3 regions of the Amycolatopsis sp. MEPSY49 genome follow, and region 3 is predicted to be linked to each of the others. Evidence: riboswitches for the same ligand, from Rfam matches in the RefSeq annotation. Region 3 holds a riboswitch; each other region holds the start of a gene.
The links. A riboswitch is a leader RNA that binds a small molecule or an ion and turns the genes downstream of it on or off. The one in region 3 is predicted to bind thiamine pyrophosphate.

Region 1 (5,337 bases), on a different contig from region 3:
GCATGTGGCCGCCCTTGACCAGGACCCAGCGGGACCCGAACTCCAGCAACGCCTCCGCCGCCGCCCGCTGGGACGCCGGGTCCGTGACGGAAATCCCCGTCAGCAGGCCGACCTCGTCGAGGTTCGGCGTGATCAGCGTCGCGCGCGGGAACAGCTCCGTGCGGATCGCCTCCAGGGCGTCCTCGCGCAGCAGGGAATGCCCGGTCATCGACGCCGCCACCGGATCGACGACCAAGGGGAACTCGAAGCCGGTCTCGTCCAGGGTCTTCGCGACCGCGCGGATGATCTCGGCCGTCGCCAGCATGCCCGTCTTGGCCGCGTTGACGCCCATGTCCGACGCCACCGCCTTGATCTGCGCGGTGACGACGTCGGCCGGGATCTCCGTGAAACCCTGCACGCCCAAGGAGTTCTGGACGGTGACCGCGGTCAGCGCCACCAGCCCGTGGACGCCGTGGGCGAAGAACGTCCGCAGGTCCGCCTGGATGCCCGCACCACCGCCGGAGTCCGAGCCGGCGATGGTGAGGGCGGTGGGCGGTGTCACGGTTGCACCACGGGCAGGTAGACCTGGCCGCCGGACTCGGTGAACTCCGCGGACTTCGAAGCCATGCCGGCCTCGATGGCCTCCACAGTGGACAGACCGTGCTCCTCGGCGTACTTGCGGACGTCCTGCGTGATCCGCATCGAGCAGAACTTCGGCCCGCACATCGAGCAGAAGTGCGCCGTCTTGGCCGGCTCGGCGGGCAGCGTCTCGTCGTGGAACGAGCGCGCGGTGTCCGGGTCGAGCGAGAGGTTGAACTGGTCGTTCCAGCGGAACTCGAAGCGCGCCTTGGACAGTTCGTCGTCCCACTCCTGCGCGTACTTGTGGCCCTTGGCGAGGTCGGCGGCGTGCGCGGCGATCTTGTATGTGATCACGCCCGTCTTGACGTCGTCGCGGTTCGGCAGGCCGAGGTGCTCCTTCGGCGTGACGTAACACAGCATCGCCGTGCCGTACCAGCCGATCTGCGCCGCGCCGATGGCCGACGTGATGTGGTCGTACGCCGGCGCGATGTCCGTCGCGAGTGGACCGAGGGTGTAGAACGGCGCCTCGCCGCAGAGCTTCTCCTCGAGCTCGACGTTCTCCTTGATCTTGTGCATCGGCACGTGGCCGGGGCCCTCGATCATCACCTGGACGTCGTGCGAACGCGCGATGTGCGTCAGCTCACCCAGGGTTTCCAGCTCGGCGAACTGGGCGCGGTCGTTGGCGTCGGCGATCGAACCCGGGCGCAGGCCGTCGCCCAGGGAGAACGTGACGTCGTACTGCCGGAGGATCTCGCAGAGCTCCTCGAAGTGCGTGTACAAAAAGGACTCCTGGTGGTGCGCGAGGCACCACGCGGCCATGATCGACCCGCCGCGGCTGACGATCCCGGTGACGCGCCGCGCGGTCAGCGGGATGTAGCGCAGCAGCACGCCGGCGTGCACGGTGACGTAGTCGACGCCCTGCTCGCACTGCTCGATGATGGTGTCGCGGTAGATCTCCCACGACAGCTTTTCCGGTTCGCCGTCGACCTTTTCCAGCGCCTGGTAGATCGGCACCGTGCCGACCGGGACCGGCGAGTTGCGGATGATCCACTCGCGCGTCTCGTGGATGCGCTTGCCGGTGGAGAGGTCCATGATCGTGTCGGCGCCCCAGCGGGTCGCCCAGACCATCTTGTCGACCTCTTCCTCGACCGACGACCAGACGGCCGAGTTGCCCATGTTGGCGTTGATCTTCACGAGGAAGTTCTTGCCGATGATCATCGGCTCGGACTCTGGGTGCTTGCGGTTGACCGGGATCACCGCGCGGCCGCGGGCCACTTCGTCGCGCACGAACTCCGCGGAAACCCGTTCGCGGGCCGCGATGTACTCCATTTCGCGGGTGATGACACCCTGTTTGGCCCACCCGAGCTGGGTGTTGTGCTCGCGGCCGTCGGCCCAGCCGGCGCGCAGCCGGTGCAGTCCACTGTGGACGTCGACGGAAGCCTCGGGATCGGTGTACGGGCCCGAAGTGTCGTAGACGTCGAAGTGTTCACCGTTGGAGAGGTCGATCCGGCGCGCGGGAACACGCAGTCCGGATTCGGTCTGGTGATAGACCTTGTGCGAGCCCGTGATCGGGCCGGTCGTGACGGAGACGTCCTTGTTTTCAAGCGTCGTCAACGACTTTCACTCCCTACGCCGGCATTACCCGGTCAGGTTCATGCGGTCGGTGACGCCTGCGAAACGCAAGTCACCCTCTCAGCCCGCCATGGCGCGAGCTCCCGCGTTGGTGTTGTAACCCGACCATGCCACGCCGGAGCGCGATACTCAAGTCACCCGACCAACTCGGCCGGAGTGGCGTAGACGTCGACCATGGCTCCGTTGCGCAGCACGGTGATCGGCAGTGGGGTGCCGATCACCTCCGCGAACAGCTGCCGCTGGATGCCCTGGGCGTCGGAGACGCGGGTGCGGCCGACGGTCAGCACGAGGTCCCCGGCGCGCAGCCCGGCCCGGTCCGCGGGGCCGCCGGAGACGACTTCGCGCACCCGCAGGCCGGCCTGCTGCCCGGTGCGCTCGGCGACGTCGTCCGGCAGCGGCGCGGGCACGCCGACGACGCCGAGGTACGCGCGCCGCACCCGGCCCTCGACGACGAGCGTGTCGATGATCCGCCGGGTGGTCGCGTTGATCGGCACGGCGAGCCCGAGCCCGACGCCGGCGACGGCGGTGTTGACGCCGACGACGCGGCCGGCGGAGTCGGCGAGCGCGCCGCCGGAGTTGCCCGGGTTGAGGGCGGCGTCGGTCTGGATGACGTCTTCGATCACCCGGCCGGCCCGGCCGTGGCGCACCGGCAGGGCCCGGCCGAGCGCGCTGACGACGCCGGCGGTCACGGTGCCGGAGAACCCGAGCGGGCTCCCGACGGCCACGACGAGCTGCCCGACGACGAGCCGGTCGGCATCGCCGAGCTGCGCGGCCGACGGCGTCTCACCGCGCGCCCGCAGGACGGCGAGATCGGACAGCGGATCGGCACCGACGACGTCGAAGGGCACTTCGCTGCCGTCGGCGAAGGTGGCGACGCCGCGGCGGTGGTCGGCGACGACGTGGGCGTTGGTGAGCAGGTGGCCGTCCTCGGCGAAGACGACGGCCGACCCGCTGCCGCGCGCGAGCTGCACGCCGGCGACGTGCGGGGTGACGGTCTTCGCGACCGTGCTGACGGCGCGCGAGTAGGCGTCCATCGCGTCTTCCATGAGGGCACCTCGATTACACCGCTGCAGGTAATACAAGTGTGCGCTCGAAAACGACGATCCGGGGTTCGCCGTCGGTGAACCGCCGACCGGACCAGTGACGGTCAGTGGTTCACCGGATCGGACCATGCGCCGGTGAAGATTCGGCGGCAGACTCCCAAAGCGCTTCTGTAACGGTGCAGAAGCGATCTTCTGTGGGGTTGATATGCGCAAACTCATCTTCGGCGCCCTCGCCGGGCTGCTGGTCACCGGCCTGATCCCGGCGACCGCGGCAGCCCAGGGGCCGGCTCCCGGCGCGCCCGGGGCCCATCCCAGCTGGCTGCCCGCGAACAAGACCGGCTTCGGGACCGCCCACGACCGGTCCAGCAACGTCTGGTTCACTCTCCAGGGTGGGCAGATGTCCGAGGTCTACTACCCGGACCTGTCGACACCGAGCGTCCGGTCGATGAACTTCGTCGTCACCGACGGCCGCGGCTTCGCCGTCGCCGACTACACCGCCAAGTCGCAGCAGGTCCGGCGCACCGATGACGACAGCCTGACCTACGAGCAGACCATCACCGACGACCAGCACCGCTGGCGCCTGCGCAAGACGTACGTCACCGACCCGGCCGCCACGACGGTGCTGGTGGACGTCGACTTCCAGTCGCTCACCGGGCGGCCGTACCAGCTCTACGCGGTCGCCGACCCGGACCTCACCAACGACGGCTCGGACGACTCCGCCGCGCGCAAGGGCGACGCCGTCACCGCGCAGGACGCGACCAACGCCGCCGCGCTCACCGCCAAGCCCGCGTTCACGAAGACGAGCGTCGGCTACGCGGGCGCGTCCGACGGGAACACCCAGCTCACGAAGACCTTCAAGCTGGCGACGTACGACACCGCGTCGAACGGCAACGTCGTGCTGACCGGGCAGACGACCGCCGACGGCCTGCGGAACCGGCACGTCACCCTCGCGCTCGGCATGGGCGCGAAGGCCGCCGACGCGCTCGGCAGCGCGCAGGCGTCGCAGCGACGCGGCGTCCGCGACATCACGCGCGCCTACGACCGCGGCTGGCAGCAGTACCTCCGTGGCGTCAACAGGGCGCCGTCGTCGCTGAAGACCGATGCCGAGCGCGACCTCTACAAGGCGTCGATGCTGACGCTCGCCGCGAGCGAGGACAAGCACCACCCGGGCGCCTTCATCGCGTCGCCGAGCATGCCGTGGCGGTTCGGGAACAACGACCCCGAGTGGTCGCCGTCCGGCACCTACCACCTGGTCTGGCCGCGTGACCTCTACCAGATCGCGACCGGCCTGGCCGCCGGCGGCGACACGGCCGCGGCGAACCGCGCGGTGTCCTACATGTTCGGCACGCAGCAGCAGCCCGACGGGCACATGCCGCAGAACAGCCGCGTCGACGGCGTCCCGTACTGGACGTCGATCCAGCTCGACGAAACCGCTTTCCCGATCGTGCTGGCCCAGCAGCTCGGCCGGAACGACCTGTGGCCCGGCGTTCGCGAAGCCGCGGACTTCATCCTCGGTTACCAGGGGCCGAACGGGCAGCCCTCGCCGTACACGCAGCAGGAGCGGTGGGAGGAGCAGGACGGCTGGTCCCCGTCGACGATCGCGTCGGTGATCGCCGGGCTGGTCTGCGCGGCGGACATCGCGGCGCACAACGGCGCGGCCGCCGACGCCGCCCGGTACCTCGCCGCGGCCGACGAGATGAAGGCCGACCTGCCGAAGCAGACGATCACCACGAACGGGCCGCTGTCGAAGGACCCGTACTTCGTCCGCCTCACCAAGGACGCCAACGCGAACAACGGGACGACGTACAACCTCGGCAACTCGAGCGTGACCATGGACCAGCGCGCGGTCACCGACGCGGGCTTCCTCGACCTCGTCCGGCTCGGCATCTACCGCGCCGACGACCCGGTGATCCGCAACAGCGTGCGCGTGACGGACAAGGACATCGCGTTCACCACGCCGACCGGGCAGTTCTGGCACCGGTACACGAAGGACGGCTACGGCGAGCAGGCCGACGGTTCGCCGTGGGACTACACGTTCCCGGCCGAAAGCCGCACGACGTTCGGCCGGCTGTGGCCGCTGCTCGCCGGTGAGCGCGGGGAGTAC
Region 2 (5,337 bases), on a different contig from region 3:
GCCCGTCGTGCCCTGCCCGGCGATGACGGCCGCGTCGTCGTAGGGCGGGATGAGGCTCAGCCCGCGTTCGGCGGCCAGTTCGCGCGCTTTGCCCTCGTGTTCGCCGATCGGCACCTCGATCACCTCGGCGCCGTAGGAGCGGGTGGCCTCGACCTTGATCCGCGGCGCGATGTCCGGCACGACGATCACCGCGGGCACGCCGTACCGCTGCGCCGCGTACGCGACCGCTTGCGCGTGGTTGCCGCTCGAGTACGCGATGACGCCCCGGGTACGCCGTTCGTCGTCGAGGCCGGCGATGGCGTTGAACGCGCCGCGCACCTTGAACGCGCCGACCGGTTGCAGGCTTTCGGGTTTGAGCCACAGGGTTCCGCGGGGATCCCACGTCTGGAGCAACAGGGGCGTGCGCACGGCGACATCCTGGACGCGCTTCGCCGCGGCCTCGATGTCAGAGATCGTCACCAGTTCCATGTGCCGAGTATGTCAAGAAAGTGTTCGGCGTGAAGTGTCTATTGTGGACAGTGAGAGTGGCGCTCCTCACGCTCCGGCAACGCGGGGAGTTCCTCGCGCGCCTTACACGTTGGGAACGGGGAGAAGACTTTCTAGCGGATCGGGATCATGAGCAAGGAGAACGCAGCGGCTTCCGAGTTGGACACGAAGAAGGAAGAAAAGTCCGGCCTGCGGATCGCGCAGGTGCTGGCGGCGGCGCTCGCGGCGGTGACCGCGGCGCTGCTGGGATCGACGCTCGGCGTGGCGGGCACGGTGGTCGGCGCGGGCGTGGCGAGCGTGGTGTCGACGGTCGGCAGCGAGCTGTACCTGCGCTCGCTGCAGCGCACCCGCGAGGCGGCGCTCAGGGCGCGCCAGCTGGCGACATCGGGAATCCGGCGGCGCGGACCGGCGATCGACATCACCGAGCAGCCGACGGTGCAGCTGAAACCGCCTGCCGAGGAGCCGTCGGGACTGTCGGCGCGGCTGCGCAAGCTGCGCTGGCCGTTGATCATCGGCACGAGCGTGGCGGCGTTCGCGGTGGCGATCCTGGCGATAGTCGGCTTCGAGTCGGCGACGGGCACCCAGATCGGCGGCGGCACGGGCACGAGCATCGGCAAGATCTTCGGCAACGGCGGTGGCCGGACCGACCCGACACCCTCGACGACGCCGTCGACTTCGACTCCGACGGAGGACACGCAGGTGTCCCCGAGCGAGTCGACGCCGACGGAGACATCGACGGCCCCGACGACTTCGTCGGAGACGCCGACGACAACGCCGAGCACGACGACGCAGCAGCCGTCGACGTCAGCCCCGGCGACGACGACCCCGCCGACCAGCAAAGGCACGGCGGCGCCCCCGACGCCGTAGCCGGTTCGGCTTGAGATCGCAACGCCTTGTCCACAGGCATCGCCGGTTTCGACGACCTCGCGCGAAGTTGTCCACAACTTCGCGCGAGGCCGTTTTTGCAGGTCGGGGGCCGATAGACTGGGACGGGGACGCCCCCCCAGGGATGGGCGGGGGCCGTCTGTCTTGGTCAGGGGAGGCGGGCGCGCAGTTCCCGCGCCGCGGCTTCCGGGTCCTCGGCCTCGGTGATCGCCCGGACCACCACGATCCGGGACGCGCCTGCCTCCAGCACCGAGGGGAGCCGGTCGCCGTCGATGCCGCCGATCGCGAACCAGGGCCGGGCAGGCGCGGCCGCGGCCGTCGAACGCACCAGGTCCAATCCGGGCGCCGACCGGCCCGGCTTCGTCGGCGTCGGCCAGCACGGCCCCGTGCAGAAGTAGTCCACCCCCGGCTCCGAAGCAGCGGCGGAAGCCTGCGAGACGGAGTGCGTCGACCGGCCGATGACCACCTCGTCCCCGAGGATCCGGCGGGCCAGCCCCACCGGGATGTCGTCCTGACCCAGGTGCAGCACGTCCGCACCCACCGCCAACGCCACGTCGGCCCGGTCGTTCACCGACAGCAGCGCTCCGTGCCGCGCGCAGGCCTCGGCCAGCACCTCCAGCGCCGCGATCTCCTGAGCGGCTTCCAAAGCGCCGGTCTTGTCGCGCAGCTGGATGATGTCGACGCCGCCGGCCAGGGCCGCGTCGGCGAAGGACGCCAGGTCGCCGCGGGACGTGCGGGCGTCCGTGCAGAGGTACAGGCGCGCCGCGTCGAGGCGGGCGCGGATCTTGTCACCGGAGAGGGCGGGCATAGCGGCGACCGTACCCGGCGAGCTAGGGTGGACGGGTCCGCACGGGAGCCCGAGGGACGGGCTGAGAGGGAGCTGCCGCTCCGACCGTGGAACCTGATCCGGGTCATGCCGGCGCAGGGAGCGTGATTCCCATGACGAACCTGGCAGTGGTGGGCGGCGGCGTGATCGGCCTGTCCACGGCGTGGCGCGCGGCCGCGGCCGGCCACGACGTCACCCTCTACGACCCCGCACCCGTCCGCGGCGGCGCGTCCTGGCTGGCCGGCGGCATGCTCGCCCCGGTCACCGAGGCCTGGCCCGGCGAGGAAGACGTCCTGCGCCTCGGCGAAGAATCGCTGCGGAGGTGGCCCGGCTTCGCGAGCGACCTGGCGCGGGAAGGCCTCGACCCCGGCCTCGCCGAACACGGCACGCTGGTCGTCGCCTTCGACAGCGCCGACGCCGGCTACCTGGACATCCTCGCGGGCCACCTGCACGAGCTCGGCCGCGCGGCCGAGCGGCTCACCGGCCGGGAGACCAAGCGGCTCGAACCCGGCGTCGGCTCTGTCCGAAGTGGACTCCACGTGCCCGGCGACCTGGCCGTGGACAACCGGAAACTGCTCCAAGCCCTGTACGCCGCCTGCCAGAAGCGGGACGTCCGGTTCGTCCGCGAACGCGTGGAACGGATCCCGGACGCCGAAGCCCTCGTGCTCGCCGCCGGCGCCTGGACCGGGCGGCTGCACCCGCAGCTCGCCGGCGCCGTCCGCCCGCTCAAGGGCGAGATCCTGCGGCTCAAGCCCCGCCGGGGCTGCCTGCCGCCGCCGGCGCGCACCGTCCGGGCCGTCGTCGAAGGGAAGCCGATCTACCTCGTCCCGCGCGGCGACCAGGAGCTCGTCCTCGGCGCGACGCAGTACGAAGCGGGCTTCGACCAGTCCGTCACCGCGCGCGGCGTGCGCGAGCTGATCGAGGGCGCCGAACGCGTCTTCCCCGCGATCACCGAGTACGAGCTGGCCGAGACCGCCGCGGGCCTACGGGCCGGCAGCCGGGACGTGCTGCCGTACCTCGGCGTCCTGGACGACGGCGTCTTCGCCGCCACCGGGCACCACCGCAACGGCCTGCTGATGGCCCCCGTGACCGCGGACGCCGTCCTCGCCTGGCTCGAGGGGGAGAAGCCGCCCGAAGGCGTCGAAGCGGCTTCGCCCGCCCGCCTGCACCAGAAGGAGCACGTGTGATGGAGATCAAGCTCAACGGGACGTGGACGGAGTTCCCGGACGGCGCCACCGTCGCCGACGTCCTCGACGCGTCGGGCGGGCAGCGGCCCGGCATCGCCGTCGCGGTCGACGGCGTCGTCGTCCGCCGGAGCGACTGGCCGACCACCGCCGTGCCCAAGGGCGCGGGCGTCGACGTGCTCACCGCGGTCCAGGGAGGCTGAAATGGACGAAGAACCGCTGGTCATCGGCACCGCCAAGCTGTCGTCCCGGCTGATCATCGGCACCGGCGGCGCGGCCAACCTGGCCGTGCTCGAACGCGCGCTGGTCGCGTCCGGCACCGAGCTGACCACCGTCGCGATGCGCCGCGCCGACGCCGAAGGCGGCTCCGGCGTCCTCGAGCTGCTGCGAAGGCTCGGTATCGAGCTGCTGCCGAACACGGCGGGCTGCCGCACGGCCGCCGAAGCCGTGCTCACCGCGCAACTCGCCCGGGAAGCGCTGGAAACCGACCTGATCAAGCTCGAGGTGCACGCCGACGACCGGACGCTGCTGCCGGACCCGGTCGAGACCCTCGACGCCGCCGAACGGCTGGCCGCCGACGGGTTCACCGTGTTCGTCTACACGAACGACGACCCGGTGCTCGCGCTGCGGCTGGAGGAGGCCGGCTGCGCCGCGGTGATGCCGCTGGGCGCGCCGATCGGCACCGGCCTCGGCATCCGGAATCCGCACAACATCGAGCTGATCGTTTCGCGGGCGGGCGTGCCGGTGATCCTGGACGCCGGAATCGGCACGGCGTCGGACGCGACGCTGGCGATGGAGCTCGGCTGCGACGCCGTCCTGCTGTCCACGGCCGTCACCCGGGCGGCCGATCCGGAGCGGATGGCCGCCGCCATGCGCTCGGCCGTCCTCGCTGGTCACCTGGCCCGCGGGGCCGGCCGGGTGCCGCAGCGCTTCTGGGCGCAGGCTTCGAGTCCACCCCGGTGAACTGCTGCTCTTTTCGGGGGCTCCGGGTGGCGGAGCCCCCGGCTCCGGGGCGAAGCCCCGGTATGAACACAGGTGGCTTCACGCCGAACGCGCAGGGCGAGCCCGTAAGGTGGACGGCACTTTCCGGCGCACCGGCGGCGGGGCAAGGCAGAAGGAGCCAGCCGTGACGAGCACATCGGTCCAGGACGTCTCGGGCAGGTTGTACCTGGCCGTCGGCAGGCTGTCCCGGTCGCTGCGGCAGGCCGGCGTGCCCGGCCCCGGCCACGGCGCCATCTCGGCCCTCGCGACGCTGGTGATCTCCGGACAGCTGCGCCTGGGCGACCTCGCCGCGAAGGAGGGCGTCGCCGCGGCGACGATGTCGCGGATCATCGCGTCCCTGGTGGAGGCGGGGTACGTCAGCCGCGAGTCCGACCCGGTCGACCGCCGGGCGTGGCTGGCGAAGGCGACCGAAGAAGGCGAGCGGCTGGTGTCCGGCGTCCGGTCGACGCGGGTGCAGGAGCTGAACCGCCGTCTCGACCGCTTGACGCCCGAGCATCGCGAAGCGCTCACGGCGGCGCTCCCGGCGCTCGAGGCTCTGATCGCCGACGACTGAGCTAGTCCGCGAGCCGCCGGGTGATCCGGTCGAACAGCTCCGTCAGCGGTTCGCCGACGTCCCGGCCGAACTCGGTCAGCCCGTAGGTGACCTGCGGCGGTGTCGTCGGCTCGACCCGGCGCCAGATCAGGCCGTCGGCCACCAGCGCGCGCAGGGATTGCGCGAGCATCTTCTCGCTGATGCCCTGGATGCTCTCCCGCAGCTCGAAGAACCTGAGGTCGTTGCGCTGCAGGGAGATCAGCACCCAGATGCCCCACCGGCTGGTGACGTGGTCGACGACGTCCCGCGCGACGCAGTCGGTGTGAAACACCTCATACCGGCCCTCGGTGCCGGGCGGGGTGAGCTGCGAGCCTCCGGTCATGTCATGAGCTTACCCAGAGGTATGTACTTACCAGAAGTTA
Region 3 (5,337 bases):
CGCCGGGTTGCGCCACACTCGGCGGACCGCGCCCTCCTGGCGGACCTCCCCCGCGTCCAGCACCGCCACCCGATCGGCGAGCGTGAACGCCTCCTCCTGATCGTGCGTCACCAGCAACGCCGTGATCTTGCTGCGCCGCAACAGGTCCGCCAGGTCGATCGCCAGCTGCTCGCGCAATCCGGCGTCCAAACCGGACAGTGGCTCGTCGAGCAGCAGCAGCCGCGGCTTGGGTGCCAGCGCGCGGGCCAGCGCGACCCGCTGGGCCTGCCCGCCGGACAGCTCCGTCACCCGCCGCTTCTCGAAGCCCGAGAGGCCCACCAGCTCCAGCAGCTCGGCGACGCGCGGTGCCCATTGTGTCCGCGGTATACCGTGCATCCGAAGGCCGAACGCGATGTTCGCCGCGACGTCCCGGTGGCTGAACAGCTGGCCGTCCTGGAACACCAGGCCGAAGCCGCGCCGGTGGACCGGGACCGCGCCGAGGTCGTCGCCGTCCCAGCTCACCGTTCCGCGCGCCGACTGCTCCAGGCCGGTGATCGCGCGCAGCAGCGTCGACTTGCCCGAGCCGGACGGCCCCAGCAGGGCCAGGACTTCGCCGTCGGCGATGTCCAGCCGGACGTCGCGGACCGCCGCGAACGATCCGTAGTGGACAGTCAGGTCACGCACCGACAGCGCCATCAGAACTCCCCCACCCGGCCGCGCCCGAGCCGGTCGATCAGCGCGACCGCCAGCACCGTCACGAGCATCAGCAGCGCGCACGCGGCGTACGCCATCTGGTTGTTCAGCTCCCCTGGGCGTCCCATCAGGGACGCGATCGCGACCGGCAGCGTCGGCGCGGTCGGCCGGGCGAGGAAGCTCGTCGCGCCGAACTCGCCGAGCGCGACGACGAACCCGAACCCGGCGGCCGCGACCAGCGGCCGCAGCGTCAGCGGCAGGTCGATCTCCCGCCACACCCGCAGCGGGCTCGCCCCGAGCGTCGACGCGGCCTGGCGCAATCGGACGTCGACCGAGCGCAGCACCGGCAGCACCATCCGCACGACCAGCGGGATGATCACCAGCGCTTGGGCCAGCGGGACGAGGTAGGGCGACGTCCGGAGATCGCCGGGCAGCGCGTCGAGCGTCACCAGGTAGCCGAACCCGACCGTCACCGCGGACACCCCGAGCGGCAGCATCAGGACGGCGTCCATGGTCTCGCCGAGCCCGCGCGCGGCCCGCGCCGGCGACCGGCGCAGCGCCACCAGCACCACGGACGCGAGCACGCCGACGACCATCGCGAGCAGCGTCGCGTCGATCGCCACCTTCAGCGAATTCACCGCCGCGTCCCAGCCGGACACCTGCAGCGCGCCCTTCTCACCGGTGCTCGTCAACGCTCGATAACCGGCGAAGCTCCAGCCGTCCGGAGTGGACACCGACTCGGCGAGCAGCGCGACGATCGGCGTCACGAGCAACGCCAGCACGACCCCCGCCGCACCGACGACCCACCACTCACCGCCCCGCGGCCGCCGCGCCCCGCCGGAGCCGATCCGGGCGCCGTCCTTGCGCCGGCGCGCCAGACCGCCGAGTACCAAGGCGGCGACGACGGCAGCGAACTGGATCAGTGACAGCGCGGCCGCGCCCGAAAGGTCCAGGAGGTCGACCGTCCGCAGGTAGATCTCGGTTTCCAGGGTCCGGTAGCGCGCCCCGCCGAGGATCAGGACGACGCCGAAGCTGGTGGCGCAGAACAGGAACACGACGGCCGCGGCGGACGCGATCGCCGGCGCCAGCGCGGGCAGCGTCACCGAGCGGAACGCGCGCCACGGTGACGCGCCGAGCGCGCGGGCCGCGTCGGTCGTCCTCGAGTCGAGCCGCGCCCACAGCCCGGCGACGGTCCGCGCGACGACGGCGACGTTGAAGAACGCGTTGGCCAGCACGATCGGCAGCACGCCGCCGTCCGGCCAGAGGGCCCGGAACGCCAGGCCGACGACGACGGTCGGCAGCACGAACGGCACCAGCACGAGCGTCCGCGCGAGGCCGACGCCGGGCAGCCGCACCCGCGCGAGCAGGAACGCGACCGGCAGGCCGGCCAGCACCGCGACGATGGTCGACGCGGCCGCGCTCGCGACGGTGAACCCGGCCAGCTGCCAGGTCCGCGCGTCGCCGAGGACGACGTCGAGACCGCCGTCGGCGAACCCGCGGCCGACGATCGCGAGCACCGGCCAGGCGAAGAACACCACCAGGAACCCGATCGGCGCCAATCCGAGCAGCGCCAGGCCGAGGCCTCGGGTGGTCCGGGGTGGGGCTAGGACTGGTGTTTTTCGGGGGGTCCGGGTGGCGGAGCCCCCGGCCCGGGGCGGAGCCCCGGATGTCACTGCACGAGCGTGCGCCATTCGCCGATCCACTTCTCGCGCCCGGCCTGCACTTGGTCCGCCGTGAGCGACTGCGGCTTCTGCGGCAGCGGCGCGACCTGCGCCCAGCCCGCGGGCAGGTCGACGCCCTGGCGTGCCGGGTAGACGTACATGTTCGCCGCGACCGTCGCCTGGAACTGCTGCGACAGCAGGAAGTCGACGACCTTGCGCGCGCTCTCCGCCTGCTTGCCGTTCGCCAGCACGCCGGCGTACTCGACCTGCCGGTAGCAGGTGTCGAGCAGCGCCTTGGTGCGCGGCTTGCCGTCGTCACCCACCTCGGCGGCGGGCGAAGAGGCGTACGAGACGACGATCGGGCGCGGTCCCTTGCCGGACGAGCCGGAGAAGTCCTTGGTGTAGGCCTCTTCCCAGCCGCTGACGACCTTGAGCCCGTTGGCCTTCAGCTTCGTCCAGTAGTCCTTCCAGCCGGCCTCGCCGTACTTCGCGATGGTGCCGAGGAGGAACGCCAGCCCGGGCGACGCCGTCGCCGGGTCCTCGGCGACCAGCAGATCCTTGTACTTCGGGTCGGCGAGGTCGTCGTACGACTCCGGCGCCGCGATCCCCTTGCTCGTGAAGTAGTTCGTGTCGACGTTGACGCAGACGTCACCGACGTCGACCGCGGACAGCCGGTGCTCGGGGTCGACGGCGTAGCGCTGCGGCCCGCGGTCGGCCTCCGGGCTGGTGTAGGGCTCGAAGACGCCTTCCTGCAGCGCGCGGGAGGCGAACGTCGAGTCGACGCCGTACGCGACGTCGCCGATCGGGTTGGCCTTGGTCAGCACGAGCTTGTTGGTCAGCGAACCGGCGTCGCCCTGCTTGAGCACGGAGATCTTGATGCCCGACTGCTTCTGGAAGGCGTCGAGCACCTCCTGCGGCGCCAGGAAGGAGTCGTGCGTCACGAGGGTGACGGTGGGCGTCTGCTGCGTGCCACCGTCACCGTCCGACAGCGAGCACCCCGCGGCGACGACGCTGACGGCGGCGACGGCCGTCGCGGCGCGAACAGCCCTGCTCTTCATCTACCCTCCTGCACTTCTCCGGACGAGGAGGGAAAGCCCTCCCTTCGCCGGCATGATCCGGTCAGGTGCGAACGGTCGCGGGGTGACCCGCCTCTCAGCCCGGCTGACCGGACTCCCGTGGCAACCGTGCAGCGTAGTCCAGGACGTACGACCATGGAGACATGACGGAAATCTTGAGCGACGCCGAGGCCGACGAACGGCTGGGCGCCGGCTGGACGCGGGCCGGCGCGGTGATCTCGCGCGAGGCGGAGCTGGCGAGCTTCCCGCAGGCGATCGAAGTGGTGGACCGGGTCGCGGTGCTCGCCGAGGCGGCCGACCACCACCCGGACATCGACATCCGCTGGCGCACGCTGACGTTCCGGCTCTCGACCCATTCAGCGGGCGGTCTGACGGAGAAGGACTTCGCACTGGCCGCGCAGATCGACTCGGTGCTCGAATCTCTGTGATCTCGGTAACTCTGAGTGCACCTTTTCGCGGTTTCGACGTCTCTCGGTAAACGGCATTTGCTATGGAGGGACGGTATGACGCAGGCGATCGTGGTGGGTACGGCGGCATTCGCGACGATGGTGGCAGCGGCCGGCGGGGTGCTCTGGTTCACCGCCCGGAGCCGCCGTCACCCGGATGCCCGTGAGTTCGATCACAGCCGCTAACAAAGGGCATGATCAGCGCGCTGAGCAGGGCGGAAGCATCGGTTTCGGCCCTAGGAAACGCCATGAACAGCACCGCCACCCTCACCCCCGCCCAGCGCGCTTGGATCAACGCCCTCGCCCCCGCGGTCGTGCTGATCACGATCGCGTTGCTGGGCCTCCTCGGCTGAGCTGGTCGCCGGCCTGGCTTTCGAGCCAGGCCGGCTGCCGCGCCGATCAGTAGCGCGGCATGTTCGGGATCGCCTTTTCGGCCACTTCGATGAGCGCCAGCACCTTCGGCACGTCGGCCGCCACGTCCTCGGCGGTCATCGACGGAGCCTCCGAAGACCGGTAGGCGACTTCGTTGCGCCGGGCCCGCATCCGGTTGAAGGGCCGCAAAACCGGCCCCAGTGGCGGGTCCAGCTGAGCGAGGACGGCCTCGTAGACGGTCACGTGGCCACCCCGGCTCGTCACCCGCAGGCCCTGGTTCTGCAGCACGGCCGCCAGCGCCCGGCGCGCGCTGTCGTAGGCCAGCGTGTAAGCGCCTTCCGGATCGGTGTCCTGCAGCTGCCGCGCCGAAGCGAGGTGGGTACGGGCCCGGACCAGCTCGGCCTCGGCCGCCTCCCGCGACGCCGGGACGTGCTCGATGGCGCCGCGCGCGATGAAGGCGTCGATCCGTTCGCGCCCTTGGTTCCACTGGGGCATCAAGCCTCCTGGTCGAGGTTCAGCCGGGTCAGCGGCCGGTCACGAACGCTGGTGACGAACGGGTCCGTCGTGTCCGCCGCCCACGACTGCGGCGAGATCCGGTGCACGTTGACTTCGCGGCCCAGCCGGCGCGACACGCCTTCGGCCACGTCGAACAGCTCGTCCGGATCGGGCGAGCCGACGACGAGGACGTCGACGTCGCCGGGCGGCGGCCCAGGTTCTCCGCTGTAGCGCGCTGCCCAGGACCCGTAGATGTAGGCCTCGGTGACGCCCGCGAGCCCGGACAACGCCTCGGTCAGCAACGGCATCGGCCCGAAGGTGACTGCCATGAGGTCGCTCAGCGGCCGGTAGATCGGCGTGTCCGTGCGGGCTTTGACGAGCCGGCTCCGGCCCACCCGCCGGTCTTCCAGGATGCCGCCGTCCACCAGCCGCCCGACCTCGCGCAGCGCGGCCGTCGGTGTGACGCCGGAAGCGTCGGCGAGCTCGGTGATGCTGTACTCGCGGTCCGGGTGCAGCAGGACCAGCGCGAGCAGCTCACCTTGCGTGCGCGACCGCAGCAGCGGCAGCAGACTCGGCGACACTTTCATCGGACGCAGCATATCCTGCGCTCAATGA

Region 1: another riboswitch for thiamine pyrophosphate. It lies ahead of thiC (phosphomethylpyrimidine synthase ThiC); the one in region 3 lies ahead of ABFJ78_RS44145 (thiamine ABC transporter substrate-binding protein).
Region 2: another riboswitch for thiamine pyrophosphate. It lies ahead of thiO (glycine oxidase ThiO); the one in region 3 lies ahead of ABFJ78_RS44145 (thiamine ABC transporter substrate-binding protein).

The regions. Positions count from the first base shown of each region.
Region 1 covers NZ_JBDLYJ010000001.1:1,337,689-1,343,025, forward strand. Annotated here, with positions in the region: gene thiD (bifunctional hydroxymethylpyrimidine kinase/phosphomethylpyrimidine kinase) at 1-541, opposite strand, end outside; gene thiC (phosphomethylpyrimidine synthase ThiC) at 538-2,172, opposite strand; TPP riboswitch at 2,166-2,287, opposite strand; gene ABFJ78_RS06705 (S1C family serine protease) at 2,325-3,236, opposite strand; gene ABFJ78_RS06710 (glycoside hydrolase family 15 protein) at 3,439-5,337, shown strand, end outside.
Region 2 covers NZ_JBDLYJ010000001.1:1,326,754-1,332,090, forward strand. Annotated here, with positions in the region: gene ABFJ78_RS06620 (threonine ammonia-lyase) at 1-468, opposite strand, end outside; gene ABFJ78_RS06625 (hypothetical protein) at 616-1,353, shown strand; gene thiE (thiamine phosphate synthase) at 1,520-2,179, opposite strand; TPP riboswitch at 2,211-2,316, shown strand; gene thiO (glycine oxidase ThiO) at 2,311-3,384, shown strand; gene thiS (sulfur carrier protein ThiS) at 3,384-3,584, shown strand; gene ABFJ78_RS06645 (thiazole synthase) at 3,586-4,344, shown strand; gene ABFJ78_RS06650 (MarR family winged helix-turn-helix transcriptional regulator) at 4,508-4,936, shown strand; gene ABFJ78_RS06655 (winged helix-turn-helix transcriptional regulator) at 4,938-5,297, opposite strand.
Region 3 covers NZ_JBDLYJ010000017.1:63,909-69,245, forward strand. Annotated here, with positions in the region: gene ABFJ78_RS44135 (ABC transporter ATP-binding protein) at 1-675, opposite strand, end outside; gene ABFJ78_RS44140 (ABC transporter permease) at 675-2,231, opposite strand; gene ABFJ78_RS44145 (thiamine ABC transporter substrate-binding protein) at 2,342-3,391, opposite strand; TPP riboswitch at 3,413-3,520, opposite strand; gene ABFJ78_RS44150 (4a-hydroxytetrahydrobiopterin dehydratase) at 3,553-3,837, shown strand; gene ABFJ78_RS44155 (hypothetical protein) at 3,913-4,041, shown strand; gene ABFJ78_RS44160 (hypothetical protein) at 4,255-4,722, opposite strand; gene ABFJ78_RS44165 (ArsR family transcriptional regulator) at 4,722-5,309, opposite strand.